2 regions of the Pseudoalteromonas sp. M58 genome follow, and region 1 is predicted to be linked to the other one. Evidence: riboswitches for the same ligand, from Rfam matches in the RefSeq annotation. Region 1 holds a riboswitch; the other holds the start of a gene.

Region 1 (7,846 bases):
TTTGTTATTATGTTAACTGTGCCACTTGGTTTAATGGGTGCCATGTTTGGGCTGTGGAGTATGGGGTTAACGCTTAATATATACAGCCAAATAGGTATTGTTATGCTCATTGGGTTAAGTGCTAAAAACGGTATACTGATTGTTGAATTTACCAACCAGTTACGTGATAAAGGCGTAGAATTTAGTGAGGCCATTTTACAAGCGGCTACACAGCGTTTACGCCCTATTATTATGACTTCCCTAACAACGGTTATGAGTGCCGTACCTTTGGTGTTGGCTTCCGGTCCAGGCTCGGAAAGTAGAATGGTAATTGGTGTGGTGGTATTTACTGGCGTAACGGTGGCAACCATACTAACTCTGTTTGTGGTGCCAGCCGCTTATTACGCACTAGCGCGAAATACACAATCACCTGAGTTTTTACAACAAAAACTTGATAAGCAAGCCGCTGAAAAACCGCTTAAAGAGATCTAAGTTACTCAGAGCGTCGTAACTAGATGTTACGGCGCTTTATTCAGTGCACATATCCCTAACAATTGAGGAAGTACTTATGAGTTCGACCACACAAGTAGCAACACTCGGCGGCGGCTGTTTTTGGTGTATTGATGCAGCATTTAGGCGTGTAAAAGGTGTACTCAGTGTTTGCTCTGGTTATACTGGTGGACATACTGATAACCCAACTTACAAAACTATTTGCACTGGTAACAGTGGCCATGCAGAGGTAATTAAGGTTGAATTTGATGCCAGTGTTATCAGCTTTGAAACCTTACTCGCGATGTTTTTTACCCTACACGATGCCACACAACTAAATCGCCAAGGTAACGATATAGGCACTCAATACCGCAGCGTTGTGTATTATCATAATGAGCAACAACAAGTACAAACACAGGCAGTTATTGCAGAGCTGCAAAGTCATGTTAGCGAACCTATAGTGACTGAGGTGAGCCCAGCAACCACTTTTTACCCCGCAGAGCACTACCATCAGGACTATTACAATGAAAATCCTGAGCAGGGCTATTGCAGTATTTTAATTGCACCCAAATTACATAAGTTTGAAACCGAATTTAGCGAGTTTTTATCGGAATAAAGTGCTTTTAATAAATAGCCCAGCAATAAGCTGGGCTATTTGTTCCTTGGCAACTAGGATAAGTGACTAAAACTGATAATTTGCCCCTACAAAGAAAGTTCTTCCTGCGCTGTTATAACCTAATAGCTTACCACTGGCAGCAAAGCCCGTCGCAGCAGTAAAATATTCTTTATCAGTAATATTCTCTATTCGAGCAGCTAACGACAAATTATCTAGCAACTGGTAATTGGCTGCTATATTAAATACCGTATAAGCAGCGAGCTCCGAGTCATAATACGCAATCGAAGGACGCGATGAGCGATATTGCATATCCAAGCTGGCATCAAAATCACCCCATGTTTTAGCGAGTTGATAATTAAACGATTCAGAAGGTCTACGTGGTAAATCGGTATTCGTTTTTTCATCTGTAGCGTCTAAAAAGCTAAAATTAACCGAGTGTTCAAAGCCTAGCGCTGAAAACTCTGCCGACAGCTCAAATCCCTGCATAGATACTTTATCTATGTTAGTGGCAATATATTTACCTGAGTCTGCATCATAATTATTACTAATCAAATTATTGATACGGTTATCGAAAATAGCAATATCATAACGGCCCCATTGGGTTTCTAAAGTTATACCAAGCTCATTATTTAAGGCTTCTTCAGGTTTAATATTATTGTTTGGTAAATAGTACGGGCTGTTAGTCACAAACGCATTGATTAACGAAGGAGCTCTAAATGCAGTACCGTGATTTAAACGTAGTGTTACATAGTTATTTGCTTTGTAACCAAGTCCTGTACTGTAAGTGTTTGCACGGCCATGGAAGTCATAATCATCGGTTCTAACAACCGCATTTGCTAACCATTTGTTATGGCTATAAAACGCGCCTATAAACAACGCCTTATTATCGCGTTTTTCTTCTGATGACGTTGCTGACGAGTTTGATAAATCCTCAGATAAATAATTAAAGCCACCCGATATATCAAGTTCTTCAGTAAGGGTATAAAGCCCTCGATATTCAAACTCAACACGCTCTGTGCTATACACTTGCTGCACATCGGTACCTGTTTGGGTATTTTCTTCTTGCGAAACGCTCACCGAAGTACTTTGGCTATATATATCTGAGGCTTTGTTCCAGCCTAGCTTAGCGGTGTAATTTTCAAAGTCGTAGGCATCGTTACCCCATGCATTATCATATTGTGCTTCGCCTTCGCTATACTGAGATTGCAGGCTCAATTGGCCTAGTTCAGCAAGCTCATAAGCTAAATTAAAGCCAATGTTTTTATTTTTGTAGCCATCATCATCATGATCTTTTGTGTACTCAGCCGCTGGATCTTTGCCAGTAACATCAAAACCATCCGTCTCTTCGTAGCCTAAATTATAATTAAAGCTAAGCGCCTCTTTTACAAGCCCACCAGCAAGCTGATAATTACTGTAGCTATGGCTGCCTAAAGTAGCCGAAAGCGAGTTATTTGAGGCTTTACGGGTGATAATATTAATTACTCCGGCTACCGCATCAGAGCCATAAATAGCAGCTCTTGCCCCTTTAATAACTTCAACACGCTCGATACTGTTAACTGGAATATTCGTCAGTGACACACTACCTGAACTTGCATCGCTCACTCTTACACCATCAACCAGTACTAAGGTATATTTAGCGCTGGCCCCGCGAACAAATATATCTGCCTTTTGACCTAAACCGCCGTTACGGACAATATCTATCCCAGCTATGGTATTTAATATTGCAGGTAAGTCTCGATAATTCGCTTTTTCAATATCTGCGCGGTCGATAACTGCCACACTTGCTAATACATCATTTATAGGTTGTTCAAATTTATTAGCGGTTACTGTTATTGTTTCGATTGATTGTTCTGCAGCAGATACAGAAATAGATAGTACAGCCGAAATGGCCACACCCAGTGCGGTTTTATTTAACATCATGTCCCCTATCTTTGCCCACCGCAAAGATGTTAGTAAGTAAGATTAAATCAAGGCCGGTCTCCGGACTCAGTTACCATAATTTAATACAGCATAACTTTACCGTTGCGGGGGCAGTGTTGGGATTGACTTCATCAATGAAAACGCACCAACTTCCCGATTATCCTACTAAAAAAATCACACCATTGAAGTGTTTAGCAAGCACCTTGAAAATAGGCTGCTATTGTTATCTGTTTACTAAAAAAAGTCAACGGACGTCTAAACATCTAAAAATCCAAAGATTCAAGATTCAGGGTTCGGGGTTCGGGGTTCGGGGTTCGGGGTTCGGTAATTATCATAGTTCCAAAAATAAAAAGCCAAACAATATAACTTGTTTGGCTTTATACGCATTCCTTTGAGCTCAGCACCTATACAGCCATGCTCGAGGCAATAAATTAATCGCGGAAGTTTTTAAACTGAAATGGTTGACCTAAATCTGCCGTGCGTACAACTTGCATAGCCGCTTGTAAGTCATCACGCTTTTTACCTGTTACGCGAACTTCTTCACCTTGAATGGCCGCTTGTACTTTTACTTTAGAGTCTTTGATGGCTTTTACTACTTTTTTAGCCATGTCTTTTTCGATACCCTGTTTAAGTGCAACGTTACGAAAAACATTTTTGCCCGCACGAGAAATATCTTGTAGCTCTAAGCTTGCAACATCCATCCCACGTTTAGAGATTTTACTCGCTAAAATATCAAATAACTGCATTACCTGAGCATCTGCTTCAGCTTTTAATTTAATTGTTTTATCGTTTAGCTCTATTGATGCATCAACGCCTCTAAAATCAAATCGCGTTTCTAGTTCACGGTTGGCGTTATCAACCGCATTTTTTGCTTCGTTCATTTCTACTTCAGATACAATATCAAATGAAGGCATAGCGTTCTCCTAACTATCTAATCTTAATTTTATGCCGCAATTATAACGTTAAAATGATAAATCTTTACATTTTTCTGCATTTTGTTCAGGTGCGATACTAAATTAGTTTGATATACTGAGGCTTCTTTTTTATACGATTTTAGGAATTTTCGTGACAAGGCGTGTTTACCAAGCAATTTTTTTAATTAGTATTGTTGCGTTTACCTTCTTATTTGCTAAAGAGGTAAAGGGCGCGGCAAACTTATTTCCGCATGTTGATAAAGTAGCGCATTTTGGTATCTTCTTTTTACTTGCCATTATTATGGATAAAGCGTTTAAACTCCCATTATATGCACAAATACTATTACTCGCTGGTTACGGTGCAGCAATAGAAATTATGCAAGATAGCCTTCCTTACAGACAAGCATCACTGGCCGATTTTGTTGCCGATTTTATTGGTGCAGCGAGCTACTTTTTAGCTAAAGCCCTGTTAACACTGCGTAAAAAGAAGCATTATGGCTAACATACTTGTTGTAGGTGATGGCGCTATTGGCTTGTTATTTAGCCATTTTTTAGCCAAGCATCACGCTATATATATACTTACTCGAAAAGGCACAGTTAATACTCGCTTTTACAGTCACAGTAACGCTGCGTCTGAAAAAATTAACGCCACTTTTATCTCACAAGAGCAGTTATCTCAAACTCCTGAATTTGATATTGTTTTATTCACGGTAAAAGCGTTTGCAGTGCAACAAGCCTATGCTCAAGTAAAACCTTATCTAGGCAATAATACCCATATTATACTGAGTCATAATGGCATGGGTAATGTTGAACAATTAAATGAACAACTAACAAAGCAGCAGTCGTTGTACTTTTTAACCACCAGCATAGCTGGATTTAAGTCAAACCCTAATATTGTGCAGCATACCGGAAACGGGCAAAGTGTATTAGGGGGCTATAATCAACTAGCTATTCAAAATATTCAACAGCTTAGTGCGCAATTACACACTATTCCGCAGTTAATTGTCAGTAACAATATTGAACAACTACGGTTTGAAAAGCTACTGGTTAATATTGCAATAAATCCATTAACCGCTCACCACAATATAAAAAATGGTCAGTTACGTGCACCGCAATACAGTAGTGCAATTATTAATTTATTAGCTGAGGCGTGCCACATTGCAACCGCGCTAAAACTCAATATTAAGCTTATAGATGCCCTAGAGCGGGCTTACAAAGTAATGAGTTTAACTGCCGAAAATTACTCTTCGATGCATCAAGATGTAATGCACAATAGACAAACAGAGATCATGGCTATTTGTGGCTATATAAGTGAGCAAGGAAAACTACACCATATTGCAACACCTTATAATGACGCCTTACTTGCTGAAATTTTGGCAAAAAAAAGCGCGGAATAAATCCGCGCATTTAGGGTCTGTTGACCTTTCAAGGTTAAATTTGCAGCAGTCTGTTTGGTATTTAGGTAAGGCAGAGCCTATGTGGTGTGGTTATTCCCCATAAATAGGCGATAACGCAGCATCAATGCCAAACAGGCGCTGCCCGAAGGGTTCTGCCTAGGGGCGATTTACTCTTTGTTGCTCGATTTTTACTTAGCCCACTAGGTTACAAACCTCGCGCCGCGATTAAACCGCCCCTAGTTTGAACAAATTATAATCCGCAAAGGTCAACAGACCCAATATCTTAAGCCATCAAGGACGATATACTTTTACGGTGTTAAAGCCTTCTTCGTGAAGAATAAGCGCTTGTAATTGGCTCATTACTCCTTTTTGGCAATATAAGTAATAATCTTTGCCTTTAGGTAAATCGCCAAACTTTGTTGCTAAGCGGAAAAACGGTAAGTGGATAACTTCAATACCTTCAATTTCCAGCGGCGCCGCATCTTCTTCTTCAGGCGAGCGAATATCAACAACAACCGCTCCTTCAGGTAACTCTGTAACTGATTCTGCCTCTTTAAGCTCTTGCTTAGCCTCAACATCAATATCGCGCACATCCATAACACGGGCGTTATCAATAACGGTATCTAACACATCAAAGTCAAACTTTTCTTCTTCTGCTTTAATCACTTCAATTTTGGCTTTAACTGTCGGCTTTTTAGAGATCACACCGCAGTATTCAGGCATCGTCTCTGCCATTTCTGCAGTGCCTATTTGGCGCGCTATATTGATGATTTCTTGCTTATCATGTTGGATAAGTGGGCGTAAAATGAGCGTTTCGGTTACGCGGTCAATCACACTTAAGTTAGCTAAGGTTTGACTAGACACCTGACCTATACTTTCACCCGTAACCAATGCTTGAATATTTAGTTTTTCAGCGACGGCACTACCCGCTCGCATCATCATACGTTTAAGGACAACGCCCATTTGGCTGTTCTCAACGTTTTCTAAGATTTCAGCAACCACTGGCTCAAAATCAACAGTAATAAACTTAACTTTGTGAGTAGAGCTGTATTGTTTCCATAGATAGTAACTCGCTTGTTTAACCCCAATTTCATGAGCAGCGCCACCTAAATTAAAGAATAAAAAGTGCGTGCGAGCACCTTTACGGATCATTTGATAACTGGCAACGCCAGAATCAAACCCACCAGACATAAGCGATAATACATCGTCTTGTGTTGGCAGTGGAAAGCCCGCCATTCCTAAATGCGTTTGCGTTACTATGTAGGCTTTTTCGTCTTTAATTTCTAAACGAATCGTTACTTCTGGGCGACTTAGCTTTACTCGAGCCCCTTCAACATGTTGATTAAGCCCGCCACCAACGTAACGCTCTAGCTCAGTTGAAGTAAAATCATGTTGACCTATGCGCTTAGCACGGACACAAAAGGTTTTACCAATAATAGTGTGACCAACTAGCTCAATAGTTTTTTGATAAATGTCATCAATCGTTTTAAAGTCTGTTTCAGTCACTTCAATAAACTGCACGATGCCAGGTATACGTTGTAAGCTGTCGATAAAATCAAGGCGAGTTTGAGCATCGTCAAGTTTTGTTACAACTGAAATGTTATCCCAGTTATTACGTACCTGTACTTTTTCGTCAACACGACGCAATACAATTTTAATGTTATTTTCTAACACTTTAGTAAAGCGTTTACGGACTGAACGGCTTTTAATGGCTATTTCAGGGTGAAGTTTGACGATAAATTTAAGCATAGTTTAACTCTTAGACTGCGGGAATTCGCGCACCCAGGTATTGGGCGCGGCGGATTATAGCAAAAAATTTAGCGCCTAGGAACTAACCAACTTAACGGGCTTAAGGATTCTGGGGAGCAGCATTTGCTAAAAGTGCGTACTTGTCTCTTAACTGATTAATTTTATTTGCGCTTTTTTCGGTGCTGTAGGCTTTAAATAAAGTCAGTACTTTTACAATACCAGGGTAAATATCTTGCTCAACCAGCACACCACTAAGCCTTCTTGCTTTCATATAGGGTGTCCAAAAGCTGACCGTTAATTTTAACGTATGAGCAAGTTCGATAGCATCTTGTTCATCAATAGCAATAATTTCGCTGTCGCGTAAGGCCAAAATGATGTTACGCACCTGCTCAAGTAACTCTTGCTGAAAATCAATGTAACCCTGTTTTAAATGACTATCGCGAGCGAGAATATCGCCAAGGTTGTCGTAAAAAAAATGATAGCGCCACATCAATTCAAATAGCGAATCTAAATAAGGACCTAGGTGTTCAAAAGCATCGTCGCCTTGATCGACCGGCTTAAAATGAGTACTTAAATGGTCACGATAAAGTGCAAATATATGGCGAATAATGTCTTCTTTATTTTTAAAGTGGTAGTACAGATTACCCGGACTCATACCTAAACTCGATGCGATATGATTAGTAGATATTGCTCTTTCACCATGTTCATTAAACAATGAAATACTGGTTTGAATTATTTTATCCTTGGTATTCATATACTCATTACTCAATTTTCGAAAATAC
Region 2 (7,846 bases), 1.5 Mb from region 1:
TTGCGTGTATTTGGAGTGCACTGGCTATTTTTAGTTGGGATTCATACCATCAGTCGCGTAAACGCAGAAAAGCAGCCATTGTAGCCTCAGGTGTGGTTTAGTTAAACTAAACCACTTTATTACGACCCGACTCTTTAGCTTTGTAGAGCTTTAAGTCGGCTTGTTTTAATAGTTCGTCAATTTGATAGGTTTCACTGTGGCTGAAGCCTATCGACAGCGTAAACTTGATTTGTGCTTGGCTAAACTCATGGCTATTAAGCTCAATAAATAATCGAAAACTGTCTAGTCGTTTTAGCGCTTCTTGCTCGGTCAGTTCAGTAAAAAATACCGCAAATTCTTCTCCGCCTAAACGGGCAACCAATTGGTTTTCAAAATATTTATTAAAGCATACAGCGAGCCCTTTAAGCACTTCATCTCCGGCATCATGGCCATAGGTATCGTTAATAGCTTTAAAATGGTCAATATCAAGCATAGCTAACATGGCTGGTGCTTTTGCTTTTTTAAACTGCTTTAATGACTTGTTAGCCTCTTCAAAAAAGTAACGACGATTAGGGAGTTTAGTTAAGTAATCTGTATTGGCTTGTCGTTTTATAGTTTCGATATGCTCTAGCATATCGACGTTTTGGCTTAACCGGCAGTAAAATTCTTCACTGTTAAATGGTTTGTATAAATAGTCATTTGCTCCATTTTTTAAAAATAAGGCAGATAAATTAGACGAAGTAGCGCCTGAAATACCAATAATGGCTTTTTCGTTATTACTATAAATGCGTCTAATTTCATTACACAGCTCAATACCGCCCATATTAGGCATTTCTTTGTCGGTAATAATCACAGAAATATCGGGGGTGCTTTCAAGCTCTTTAAGCGCCTCTAGGCCATCGGCTGCTTGTAATATTTGATATTTGTGACGTGTTAATAAACTACATATGTATTGGCGTGTTGACGCAGAGTCATCAACAACCAATACTTTTATATGCTTATTGCGAGGTAGGCGGTAAAGCTGCTTCTCTAAATACTCGTAGGCTTGTTTATTGCTTTTGATGATGTAATCAATAATGGGGTATTTTTCAACTGTATCACGTGTATGCTTATCGATATTGCCTGTCATCACTATGGTAGGAATATCTGCTGCAATGGTGCATGGAACCGCTTCACCTTGTGGCGCGTCAGGTAATATAAAGTCGACCACTGCGCAAAAGTAATGGTGCTTACTTATAAGCTCTTTAGTCTCAGCCAAGGATTGAGCAATATCAACCTCGTAGCCGACTTTTTGCGCGATATGCTTTTGCACTCGCGCAATAGTAGGAGTGTCTTCAACAATAAGTATTCTGTGCGTCAAGTAACAGCCTTGTTTAAATTTTGCAAAAGTGTTTGCTTATACAAGTTGTAACTGCTAAAACGCCAAAAAGCAACTATTGTAGTGACTTATATATTGTCTGCCTCAGAATAATAATCTTGGCTTATTGGTGTTGGCCCTGAAATTTTTGAGCGTCCAAATAATGTATGGAATTTTGTTTTGCAGGTTGTTAGCTTTAAATATTTAACCCATGCTCGCTCAATTGGGTTACTTGGCTCTATTATGCCACTGACAGCATTTACAAACTGTTGCTGATGTTCGTTTTGTGGCTCAACTGTTTTGTTATACAGGCTTTTTAAAACAACACCGTGCTGTTCTAAAATACTTGCCTCTAACAGGGTAAAGTGTCCGCTGCGGCTAAATCCGCGTGGAAAGTTTTGGTCATCATAAAATTGACGTTGACTTACGAATGCTTGACGAAGTAGTGAAATATCATTGCTCATAGCTGTACCCTCATACCAATTATTAGCTGGAGTATGGGACATAATCGCTATTTTTTTAAACAAAAAATTTTTATCGTGAGGATAAAAAATTGGACATAGATTTATTAAAAACATTTGTTGAAGTGGTGCGAACTCGCCATTTTGGTAAAGCAGCAGAAAACCTATATATAACGCAGTCTGCGGTGAGTTTTAGAATTCGCCAATTAGAGCAGGGCTTAGGCGTAAATTTATTTATTCGTCAGCGTAATAACATTCAACTCACCGCCCCAGGTGAGCGCTTGTTACCGCATGCGCAAATGATTATTACCGGCATGCAAAGAGCCAAAGTGGATGTTGCACTTGCAGATAATATGCATAAGCAAATTAGCCTAGCAGGTACGCCTAATATTTGGGATGCATTTTTACAGTTTGGTATTACAAATATTGTATCGGCGATGCCTGGTGTATCGCTGGTGGCAGAAGTGAAAGCGCAACAAGAAAGCACTCGCTTATTGTTGGAGCGCACGCTTGATTTAGCTATTTTATTTGATCCCCCTAAAGTTGATGAACTTGTGGTTGAACGTATTTGTGAACTGCCTATTATTCCGGTGAGTGGTTACGATACGGCAACCAGTGATAACTTTTTTGATAATCAATATGTGTATGTTGATTGGGGAACCACGTTTTCTCTTTGGCATGCGCGTCAGTTTACCGGTAAAACACCGCCTTATTTTAGAACCAGTACAGGGCGTATAGCGCTTGATTTAATACTGCAATGTGGCGGTAGTGCGTTTATTCCACAGGTATTAGTTAAAGATCATTTAGAAAAAGGCGAACTTTTTCATGTAAAAGGGGTAGAAAATACCTCAAGAGATGTATTTGTTGCCTATCATAGAGATAACGAACAGAAAGAGTTAATAGAAACCTTGGTTAATTTGTTGTCGCAAATGACACCGAGTTTATTGAAACAAAGTAAGTAGTCGGTAGGCAGTTTATTTTACATGTTATTTTGATTTCAGATTTAATGCAGTTTTATTAACTTAAAAAGACAAAAATGTGTCCTTTGTAATATTTTTGTCATTTAGTGGTGACACACTGCTGCTGTTTTAAAAATTAGTCTATTGTGATTATCGAGGAAATAACATGAAATTTGCAAAATCGAGCTTATGCTTAGCCCTACTTAGTGGTTTATCTTTTAATGCACTTGCAGAGGTAGATATTTACGGTAAAGCAAATGTAACCGTTCAATCATCTGACGATGGTGAAGGATCGTTTACTGAAATTAAAAGTAATGCATCTCGTTTCGGACTTAAAGGGTCTGAAAAAATTTCAGATGGTTTAGAAGCGGTTTATAAGTTTGAATTTCAGGTCGATGTGTCTGATGCCGATTCTAAAGGTGATGACGACAATATTTCAGCGCGTAATCAATATGTGGGCTTTAAAGGCGGATTTGGTCAGGTTGTGATAGGCCGAAATGATACCGCGCTTAAGCAAGCGCAGGGGAAACTAGATCTTTTCAACGATCTTGAAGGTGATATAAAAAATACCTTTAAAGGTGAAAATCGTTTAGGTAACTCAGTATCTTATGCTTCAAACTCATATGAAGGTTTTAAAGTATTAGCGTCATTTATTGCAGAAGACGACGTAGATGCCAAAAATGGCTACTCAGTGGCGTTAACTTACGGTGATGCAGGCCTTAAAAAGAGCGCAGTATATGCTGCCATTGCTGCTGATAGCGAAGTCAATGGTTACGATGTAGTGCGTGCAACAGTTCAAGGTAAAATTGAAGATTTTAGACTTGGCGCAATGTACCAAACACAAGAAAAAGTAGATGGCAGCGCTGAGGCTGACGGTTACTTAGTGAATGCAGCTTATCTTATGGGTAGCAACACTTTCAAAGTGCAATACCAAACAATGGATTTTGATGACAGCGATGATAAAAGCGCGGTATCGGTAGGTGTTGACCATAAGCTAAACAAAAACCTTAAAGTATTTGGTTTTTACTCAAGCTTTGATATGGACAACAACGTTGACCAAGATTACCTAGGTTTAGGTATGGAATATAAGTTTTAACTAAACCTTAGTTAAAACACTCCCTTTTAACCGCACTCAGTTGAGTGCGGTTTTTTTTTGCTTTAAATTATTTACTTATCTGCGCATAATAGCCAAGCATTTGGAATGAGGTGTAACTCCTCAACTATTCCCGTAACTGTGATCAGTTTTACTGTAAGTCAGATACAAATGCCTTAAAACTTCATATAACGAGCGGGTTAACTCATTTTCTTTTTGGTACGTATTAGTACTGAGTGTGGGTGTTTCCCTGCCTAGGATAATTTTTTGCACACTCACACCTCTTTAAACTTACCGCTTTTAACCGTTAACAACGTTTCTTGGCGAGTGGACAATACATTAATTCTTAAGCACATTAATGTGAGCATTGAGCGTGGTAAATTTATTGGTTTAATTGGCCCTAATGGGGCAGGAAAGTCGAGTTTACTGCGGTGCTTATATCGATTTAATAAGCCATCAGCGGGCGACGTTAAATTTAACGATACCGATATTTGGCAGCTAAAAAGCGAAGACTATGCTAAGCAAGTTGCGGTAGTGCTACAAGAAACACCGTCGCAATTTAATCTCTCGTTATTCGATGTTGTAGCTCTAGGGCTTACCCCACATAAAACGCTATTCAGCTCGACCACCCAAGCAGATAAACAAAAAATAGCGCAGGCTATTAGTCGTGTTGGGCTTGAATCTCATAGCAATCAGTCATTTGACTCACTATCTGGCGGTGAAAAGCAACGAGCGCTTATTGCCAGAGCGATTGTGCAGCAACCACAGCTACTCATTATGGATGAACCCACAAGCCACCTTGATGTTAAATATCAAATTCAATTAATGGAGCTGGCTAAATCTTTGGGCATTACTGTGTTTGCTTCATTTCATGATTTAAATTTAGCGGCAGCCATGTGCGATGAGTTAGTGGTTATTAAAAACGGAGAAATCGCTAGCGCGGGAAAGCCTAATGGGGTGATCACCGAGCAAATGCTTGATGAGGTTTTTGGTGTTTGCGCGCAAGTTAATACTCACCCTCAAACAGCGTCCAATGGCGAGTCTATTCCCCATATTACCTATTATTATGGATACCAATAACATGGCGATTATGTCTAACCATGGTGTGGCGTTAATTATTGCACTGCTATGCGCTGTATTTAGTTTATTTGTGGCATTGAGCTTTGGTGCTGCCCCTACCTCGCTCGCAGATGTATACCATAGCTTAACTTTTTCAAGCGAGGCCTCATTTACCAGCCGCATTATTATTGAATTAAGAATGCCACGTACGTTATTGGCTTTTTTGGCCGGCAGCGGTTTAGCGATTGCTGGATTGATATTACAAACAGTTACTCGTAATCCATTGGCTGACCCTTATTTGTTTGGTATTTCGTCGGGAGCATCATTAGGAGTCGTAGTATTAATGGCTTTTGTTGGAATAGGCGCAGGCATTGCGCTATCAGCAGCAGCCTTAATTGGCAGTTTAGTAGCAATGGGGTTATTAATTTTAATTGCTGGCAGTCAACGCAACGCCCAAGTTGAGTCGATGTTATTGGCTGGGGTGGCCTTATCATTTTTATTTAGCGCCTTTACCAGTTTGTTACTTTATTGGAGCGATCCACAGGCCGTCGCGGCTATTTTATTTTGGACTTTGGGAAGTTTTGCTAGGGCGCAATGGCCGTCACTGTTATTACCTGCCTTGGTCATCATTACATGTACAGTCATTATGTTAGGTTTTAGACGCCAACTTAATGCCATGTTGTTAGGTGATGAAAGCGCAACAACGCTTGGTGTACGGGTGCATCGCTTTCGAATTTTAATGCTTATTTTAAGCTCATTGATCACAGCCGTATTGGTTGCTATGTGTGGCGGAATTGGCTTTGTTGGCTTAATGGTGCCGCACATAGTGCGCTTTTTTATCTCTCAAGGCAGCAGCGTTGGATTATTAATGACCGGATTAGTCGGGGGCATATTTATGGTATGGGTCGATGTACTGGCACGTTCATTACTCGCTAACCAAGAGCTGCCAATAGGGGTGATCACGGCGGCTATTGGTAGTCTATTCTTTTTAAGTATCTTGTATTTTCGTAAGCGCCAGCTGGTGGGTAAATAATGAAAACATTAATGGTACAAGGTACCACCTCCGATGCGGGTAAAAGCACCTTAGTGGCAGCACTTTGCAGAGTGTTTGCTAACCAAGGGGTTAATGTTGCACCGTTTAAACCACAAAATATGGCACTTAATAGCGCCGTAACGCACGATGGTGGCGAAATTGGCAGAGCCCAAGCATTACAAGCCATAGCCGCAAAAGTTGAACCTGAAATCGACTTTAACCCTATATTACTCAAACCCAATAGTGATACCGGCGCACAAGTTATTATTCATGGTAGAGCTATCAGCAATATGGAAGCCGATGCTTACCATGACTACAAAAAAGTGGCTATGGATGCGGTATTAACCTCGCATAAGCGTTTAGCTAAACGCTTTGATTTATTACTGGTAGAAGGGGCTGGCAGCCCAGCCGAAATTAATTTACGCGCAAACGATATTGCAAATATGGGGTACGCCGAGCAAGTGGATTGCCCTGTTATTATTATTGCCGATATTGATAAAGGAGGAGTATTTGCGCACTTAGTCGGGACTTTGGCGTTATTAAGCGAGTCTGAGCAAGCACGAGTAAAAGGCTTTGTGATTAACCGTTTTCGTGGTGATATTAGTTTATTACAAGGTGGGCTAGATTGGCTCGAGGAGTACACCGGTAAACCTGTATTAGGGGTATTACCTTACTTGCACGATTTAGCACTTGATGCAGAAGATGCTGTGGCCATAGATAATAATGTGACCGATGCCAGTATAAATATTGCTGTACTGTTATTGCCACATATTAGTAACCATACCGATTTTGATGCTCTGCGATTACACCCGAATATAAATATAACCTACGTGCGCCATACACAAGCAATTCCTGCTGTTGATTTAATTATTGTACCTGGCAGTAAAAATGTACTCAGCGATCTCGCGTTTTTAAAAAATGAAGGCTGGGATCAGCAAATTAAGCGCCATCTACGTTATGGTGGCAAAGTATTGGGTATTTGCGGTGGTATGCAAATGCTGGGTAACACTATCAGTGATCCAAATGGGGTGGAGTCATCGTTGGGGCAAGTGACGGGTTTAGCGCTTAGCGATTTTGATACGCTATTGGGTGAGCAAAAAGTGTTAAGCCGAGTGAGCGCAGTGCTTAATTTAAATGAGCAACAGGTTGCATGTGATGGCTACGAAATACATGCAGGTATTAGTCAAGGAAAGGCGCTCTACAAGCCACTCATTCGCTTTAATAAACACCCCAATGACTTTAAAACCGATGGTTTTGTGAGTGACGATAATGCCATTGCTGGTACCTATTTACATGGCTTGTTTGATAGCCCTGCAGCCACAGAGCAGCTGTTAAAGTGGGTGAAACCAGAAAGTGCAATTAGTGCGATTAGTATAAATGAGCATCGTGAACGCCAATTAGAATGCCTAGCTGATATGTGTAAAGCGCATTTAAATATTGAACAAATTATTAAAATTTATCAAGGACATAACAATGACTGAATCAACTAACGACAAGCACCAACAGCGCCAACAAAAAGTAAAAGAACAGGTTGATGCGCGAGTAGCCGCAGCGCAACGAGAAAAAGGCATTTTTCAGGTTATTACTGGTAACGGTAAAGGCAAATCGACTTCTGGCTTTGGTGTGGTTGCACGCTGTGTTGGGCACGGCAAAAAAGCTGCGGTATGTCAGTTTATTAAAGGCACATGGGAGTGTGGTGAGCGTAATTTACTGCAAGGTGCTGGGGTTGAATTTGCTGTTATGAACACCGGGTTTACGTGGGATACGCAAAATAAAGAGGCCGATACCGCGGCAGCGCAAGCAACATGGCAAGAGTCAAAGCGGATGCTAAGCGACAGCAGTATCGATGTGGTATTACTCGATGAACTCACCTATATGGTGACCTATGGTTATATCGACCTTGAA

What was found. A riboswitch is a leader RNA that binds a small molecule or an ion and turns the genes downstream of it on or off. The one in region 1 is predicted to bind cobalamin.
Region 2: another riboswitch for cobalamin. It lies ahead of AAGD16_RS12695 (ABC transporter ATP-binding protein); the one in region 1 lies ahead of AAGD16_RS04010 (TonB-dependent receptor domain-containing protein).

The regions. Positions count from the first base shown of each region.
Region 1 covers NZ_CP152390.1:860,296-868,141, reverse strand. Annotated here, with positions in the region: gene AAGD16_RS04020 (efflux RND transporter permease subunit) at 1-471, shown strand, start outside; gene msrA (peptide-methionine (S)-S-oxide reductase MsrA) at 548-1,084, shown strand; gene AAGD16_RS04010 (TonB-dependent receptor domain-containing protein) at 1,151-3,001, opposite strand; cobalamin riboswitch at 3,038-3,203, opposite strand; gene AAGD16_RS04005 (YajQ family cyclic di-GMP-binding protein) at 3,436-3,918, opposite strand; gene AAGD16_RS04000 (VanZ family protein) at 4,070-4,420, shown strand; gene AAGD16_RS03995 (ketopantoate reductase family protein) at 4,413-5,315, shown strand; gene thiI (tRNA uracil 4-sulfurtransferase ThiI) at 5,607-7,064, opposite strand; gene AAGD16_RS03985 (TetR/AcrR family transcriptional regulator) at 7,165-7,818, opposite strand.
Region 2 covers NZ_CP152390.1:2,749,153-2,756,998, reverse strand. Annotated here, with positions in the region: gene rarD (EamA family transporter RarD) at 1-101, shown strand, start outside; gene AAGD16_RS12715 (diguanylate cyclase) at 107-1,339, opposite strand; gene AAGD16_RS12710 (DUF413 domain-containing protein) at 1,426-1,800, opposite strand; gene AAGD16_RS12705 (LysR family transcriptional regulator) at 1,890-2,759, shown strand; gene AAGD16_RS12700 (porin) at 2,923-3,852, shown strand; cobalamin riboswitch at 3,914-4,038, shown strand; gene AAGD16_RS12695 (ABC transporter ATP-binding protein) at 4,117-4,929, shown strand; gene AAGD16_RS12690 (iron ABC transporter permease) at 4,931-5,941, shown strand; gene AAGD16_RS12685 (cobyric acid synthase) at 5,941-7,422, shown strand; gene cobO (cob(I)yrinic acid a,c-diamide adenosyltransferase) at 7,415-7,846, shown strand, end outside.